Regions from separate parts of the Staphylococcus piscifermentans genome, predicted to be linked through region 2. Evidence: riboswitches for the same ligand, from Rfam matches in the RefSeq annotation. Region 2 holds a riboswitch; the other holds the start of a gene.

Region 1 (3,217 bases), 1.2 Mb from region 2:
TAAACCGCCTAAAATGTAGTTTCTGTTTGATCTTAATTTATAGTTATTTTTTATACATAGTGCTAAGTGATTTCAACCGCTTCGCCGCTTCATCTAATTGTTCATCGTCTAATGCAAGGGAGACACGTACATAATGATTGCCATTATCACCAAATGGGATACCTGGTGCAACTAATATAGACTGATCTTGTAATAGAAATTCCACAAATTGTTCTCCAGTATAACCTTCAGGTGTCTTTAACCATAAGAAAATACCGCCTGTCATAGGTTCATATGGAATAGCAACTTCATCTAAAATAGCAGTAAAGCGGTCTCGACGTTTTCTGAACACTTCGCTTTGTTGTTCTAAAAAATCATCATAATTATTTAAAGCAAAGGTAGCAGCATCTTGTAATGCACCGAACATACCTGCATGGTGATGTGTATGATACTTTTTCAATGCTTGTATAACGTCTTTATTCCCTACCGCAAATCCGACGCGATAGCCTGACATATTATAACCTTTAGACAGAGAGTAGACTTCTATAGCTACCTCTTTTCCATCTTTTGACTGCAAGATACTCGGGTTCTTATGATCAAATCCAAAGGCTGCATAAGCAAAATCATGCACGATTTTAGTTTGTGTTCCTTTGAATTTTTGAACCGCTTCATCAAACACTTCTTGGGTCACTGTGGAACCTGTCGGGTTATTCGGATAAGTTAAATAGATGAGCTTCGTTTGTTTCAAGATATCTTCAGGTACTTTATCCCAATCTGGCTGGTAATTCGGCGGATCCAACTCTAAAGCATAGGGGTGCGCATCTGCAAATAAAACACCTGCCAGATAATCTGTATATCCAGGATCAGGCAGTAGCACATAATCTTCTGGATTTACAATACAATTCGGCAAGCCTACCAGACCGTTTTTAGTACCGTATAAGATACATACTTCATCATCTTTATCTAATTCAACGCCGTATTGACGTTGATAAAAATCGACAATCGCTTGTTTGAACGTCTCTTTTCCATGAAACGCACCATATTTCTGATTTTCAGGAACACGCAAAGCATTCGCAAATTCATCGACAATTCCTTTGGGTGTTTCTCCATCTGGAATACCTACTGCCATGTTGATGAGAGGAAGCGGTCCATGTTCAATTTTTCTTCCCATTGTTTTTCCAAAATAACTATCCGGTATTTTCGCTAATCTTCTTGACATCACCATTCCTAGTCCCCCTTTTATTAATGATAGATACGTCATACTTTTTTCAAAAAAAGCTATATGTCACTGCATAAGCAACATATAGCCCACTATGTATATGCACCTATCTTTCAAGTTGTACTTGTTGGATGAAGCACAGTGAGGTCAGTCTTAATAACCTTCTGTTGCTGAAGCTTCATAGGGCCAATTCCCTCTGCTTCTCTTGATAAGTCTGATTAATATAATTAACGTTTCTTATTGTACTAAAAATTCTGACATTTATCAATTATAGGAGTAACATGTATAAAAACTCCACAGCACATTAGCTGCAGAGTCTTATAAATATTATTCAGGTTGTCCTTTAGCATCAAATTTTTCTACTGAACCGTCTGAATTAACGATATACGAACCTGCAAGATTGCCAGACTTATCAACAAATGAGAAGCCCCACTTGCCATCTTCTAATTGCTCCGGTTCTTTATACGTATAAGTGTTCGTATCTAGCTTGTGCCCTTCGTAGTCTTCCACTTTATCAATAACGTTAGCACGCGTCACTGTCCCGCTTGAACTTGTGCTTTGTTTGGTATCGCTATCCGAGTTAGCAGCTGACTTACTACTTGTCCCTACTTCAGGCGTTTCACTAACCGAAGTCATGTTTGCCACTTTTGAAAAGTTTGGATTATCCATATATTTTTCATATAAATTTTTAAGATTATAAATCGCACCGTAATCTAGTAATTGTTGATACGTATTTGTTCCTTTTTCAGGCATAATAATAATCTGCGAATCTGTCATAGCCATCATCGTAAGATAGTTGCCTTTTGATTCATATGACTCATAAACATCCATATTAGAAGGCTGTCCTGGTACTTGACCATCAAATGTTCTTTGGAATTTAATATGTTGGATTGATTTTTGCGCCTTATCAAGTCCATCCCATTTCTCATAACTATGATTTAATAGTTCTTCTGCAGAAACGGTTGTTTCTGCATACTTTGAATGTCCCACTGCAAACATTGCGAGTACAATCTTATCTTTGTTAGTGAGTTGATTAAAACTTTTGGTATTACTAGAATTATCAGATGTTTTTTCTGATTCGGAATTATCATTCCCACTATTCTTTTCTGAAAATCCTTCTTTATTGGTTTGTTTTTCAGAAGTTTTGTCATCTTTATGCTTTGTTTCTTGTTGAGTGTCTTCTTTGTTGTCTGATGATTTATTATCGCCATGTCCGCATCCTGAAAGCAAAAGTGCTAAAGTCGCAGAAGCGGCAAACAAATACTTTAATTTCATCTCTTGTTGTCCCCCTATTCAGGTTGACCTTTTGCATCAAATTTTTCTACCGATCCATCTGAATGTACTATATAAGATCCCGCAAGATCACCTGACTTATCCACAAAGGAGAAGCCCCAGCTTCCATCACTCTTTTGTTCAGGCTCTTTATACGTATAAGTACTCGTATCTAACTTGTGACCTTCGTAGTCTTCCACTTTATCGATTACATTAGCACGAGTTACTTTTTCTCCAGAATCTGATGAACTGCTTTCGTTGTCACTGCTTGAATTATCCTCTTTTGGTGCAGGTTCAGCTGATTCTCTAAAGGTAATAAGATTTGCTACTTGTTGGAAATTTCGGTCTTTATATTGATTATAAAGATCTTTCACATCATATAATCCACCTATATTTACTAGCTGTTGATACGGATTAATCCCTTGTGTGCCTGAAATCAATACTTGTGTATCACTGATACCAATAACAACAACTGAAGCCGCTTTAGAATCATTTGAATCATAAAAAGTCATATTTTGAGGTGCATTTGGAATATACCGAGGTACATCTTCAACTTTTGATAATTTTAATTGTTGAATCGTACGTTGAATATTTCCTCCATTTCCATTTTGAACATAACTATGATTCAATAACTCACTTGGAGTAACAGTAAATTCAGCTGATTTAGGTGCATATAATGCTAAAGCGACCTTTTCTTGAGGTGTAAGTTGGCTTACAGGTTTAACATTTGAGTTTGATTCTTTTTTC
Region 2 (3,217 bases):
CTAATTGTTCAACATAATGCAGTTGTTTCGAGTAATTCACAAACGTTGCAGATTGTTGATCGTCATTTTCATCTAATACTAAAGTTTGCGGTGTACGCTGATCTAAATTCAAGACATTGAAAACTTGTTCAATGGTAGGTAATTCAGCAAACTGTTTGCCGCTGATACCATTATAAACGTGCCCTTTTAAAAGTTGCGAGTCTATAATGTATAAACCTGTACGTGTTAACACTAAATGGCTGATACGTTCGATATCATTCATATCATTTTTCGGCAAGAAGATGTTTGCCATAATATGCATATCTTCAGGGCGAATACGTTTTTCTTTCACTAAGCGTTCTCTTATACCGATAAGACGCATATCAGTGATGTATTCGCTATGGTTTTTTGAAAACAGCTTCAATGCATCAATTTCACGATCTTTCGAATCGACTGTGGCATCAAAATCAGCACGTTGTTTTGTTACTGTTTTCTTATGTTCTACACGTTCTTTTTCAAGCTCATCTTCGTAATTATCTTTCAAGCTTTTTTCTTTTGCTTCATATTGTTCTTCTGCTTGCTGTTGTGCTTTCTTTTTACTGTTTAATGCAGTTAAGAATAATATTAAGAATATAACAGCTATGACTATCGCTGCTACTAAACCAATTTCCAATGGTCCCATACATATTCCGCTCCTTTACTTGTCTTACGTTTCATTATAAAGGAAAGTTTCGATTCTATCGATAATAATCCTGAATTTCATGCAAAAATCGCAGAATTATGCTTGGACCGCTTCTTTCAATACATCCACTTTATCTACACGTTCCCAAGGCAATGCAATGTCTGTACGGCCGAAATGACCATAAGCTGCAGTTTGTTTGTATATCGGGCGTTTTAAATCCAACATTTTAATAATACCTGCTGGACGTAAATCGAAATTATCACGTACCGCTTCTACTAATTTGCCTTCAGAAACTTTTCCAGTTCCAAATGTATCGATGGAAATTGAAACAGGTTCTGCTACACCGATAGCATAAGCAAGTTGGACTTCACATTTATCAGCTAATCCTGCCGCTACAATATTTTTAGCTACATAGCGTGCTGCATAAGCTGCTGAACGGTCTACTTTTGTTGGATCTTTACCGCTGAAGCATCCGCCGCCATGACGCGCAAAGCCGCCATAAGTATCAACGATAATTTTACGACCAGTCAAGCCTGCATCACCTTGTGGCCCGCCGATTACAAAACGGCCTGTCGGATTGATGAAGAACTTAGTTTCATCATCTAATAATGATGAAGGTACAATTGGGTCGATAACATGTTTACGGATATCCTCTTGAATTTGATCTAATGTTATTTCTTCAGCATGTTGTGTTGAAATTACAATTGTATCAATACGAACTGGTTTATCATTTTCATCATATTCTACTGTAACTTGCACTTTTCCGTCAGGACGCAAGTATTTTAAAGTACCATCTTTACGTACATCTGATAAACGTTTCGCAAGTTGATGCGAGAAGAAAATCGGTGTCGGCATATACGTATCAGTCTCGTTGGTAGCGTATCCGAACATTAAACCTTGGTCCCCTGCACCTGTAGCTTCAATTTCTTCTTCGCTGATTTCATTTCTATATTCTAAAGCGCGGTCCACTGCTTGCGCAATATCAGGAGATTGTTCATCAATCGCTGACATCACTGCCATTGTTTGGTTGTCATAGCCGTATTTCGCTCTTGTATAACCGATTTCTTCAACTGTATCTCGTACTACTTTTGGAAAATCCACATAAGTGGAAGTAGAAATTTCCCCGACAATCATAGCCATTCCCGTAGTGACTACTGTCTCACATGCCACCCTTGCATCTGGATCTTTCTTTAATAATTCATCCAAAATAGCATCTGAAATTTGGTCTGCTATTTTATCAGGATGTCCTTCTGTAACAGATTCTGACGTAAATAATCTTCTATTATTCGACATAACTGACTCCTTTTGATTTTAATTACGAAAATTCTCTATCTATGAGCTCAAATTAAAAAGGGCTTTCCACTATATATACATAGAGAGAAAGCCCTTTGACGTCCTTTCGCTCTTATCGTTCAAACGTCTTATATGACATTTGCAAACGGTTTGGCACCTTTCTCCAATAAGGAGAGGTTGCTGGGCTTCGTTGGGTCCATGTCCCTCCGCCACTCAGGATAAGAGAATCCGTTACAAATAATACTACCCAAACAAAATAAAATTGTCAATTACACGAATTGTTTTTTCATAAATCCGATGTGGAATAATGGATATAGTATGTTATACTATAAAAATGTAAAGGCTTACAATTACATTAATACTTACGCGCTGGAGGGGTTTTTAAAAATGGCAGTAGATGCACAAACAAATTTAAAAAAGTTGAATCATTTGATTGAAAAACCATCATCATTATTTCAACTTACAAAAACGCAACTTTACAACAAGATTTTAGACAATAATGAAGGCGAACTCACAGAACTAGGAGCAATCAATCAATTGACTGGCCAATACACAGGTCGTTCTCCTAAAGATAAATTTATTGTAAACGAACCTTCTTACAGAGATGCAATTGACTGGGGCTCAGTAAACCAACCTATCGAAGAAGAAAAATTCCTTAGATTGTATGATAAAGTTCTAGATTACTTAGACCAAAAAGATGAACTCTACGTCTTCAACGGTTACGCAGGAAGTGACCAAGATACTCAATTACGTTTAACTGTAGTTAACGAAATGGCTTGGCACAATTTATTCGCACATAACATGTTTATCCGCCCTTCTTCTAAAGATGAAGCAGAAAAAATTAAAGCGAACTTTACAATTGTTTCTGCGCCTCACTTCAAAGCAAACCCTGAAGTAGATGGCACAGCTTCTGAAACTTTCGTTATCATTTCTTTCAAACACCGTATTATCCTTATCGGCGGAACAGAATATGCGGGTGAAATGAAGAAAGGTATCTTCTCAGTAATGAACTATTTATTACCTCAACAAGATATCATGAGTATGCATTGCTCAGCTAACGTGGGTGAAAAAGGCGACGTTGCATTATTCTTCGGATTATCTGGAACAGGTAAAACAACTTTATCAGCAGCTCCAGATCGTAAATTAATCGGTGATGATGAACACGGCTGGAATAAAAATGGTATTTTCAACATTGAAGGCGGCTGCTATGCGAAAGCTATCAATCTCTCAAAAGAAAAAGAACCTCAAATTTATAATGCAATC

The links. A riboswitch is a leader RNA that binds a small molecule or an ion and turns the genes downstream of it on or off. The one in region 2 is predicted to bind S-adenosylmethionine.
Region 1: it holds a riboswitch for S-adenosylmethionine, as region 2 does, so the genes downstream of both, CKV71_RS12250 (aminotransferase class I/II-fold pyridoxal phosphate-dependent enzyme) here and metK (methionine adenosyltransferase) in region 2, are expected to answer to the same signal.

What each region holds. Positions count from the first base shown of each region.
Region 1 covers NZ_LT906447.1:2,603,429-2,606,645, forward strand. The annotation lists gene CKV71_RS12250 (aminotransferase class I/II-fold pyridoxal phosphate-dependent enzyme) at 44-1,204, opposite strand; SAM riboswitch class I at 1,302-1,413, opposite strand; gene CKV71_RS12595 (hypothetical protein) at 1,526-2,473, opposite strand; gene CKV71_RS12260 (hypothetical protein) at 2,488-3,217, opposite strand, start outside.
Region 2 covers NZ_LT906447.1:1,224,943-1,228,159, reverse strand. The annotation lists gene CKV71_RS05700 (nuclease-related domain-containing protein) at 1-661, opposite strand, end outside; gene metK (methionine adenosyltransferase) at 758-1,954, opposite strand; SAM riboswitch class I at 2,064-2,179, opposite strand; gene pckA (phosphoenolpyruvate carboxykinase (ATP)) at 2,342-3,217, shown strand, end outside.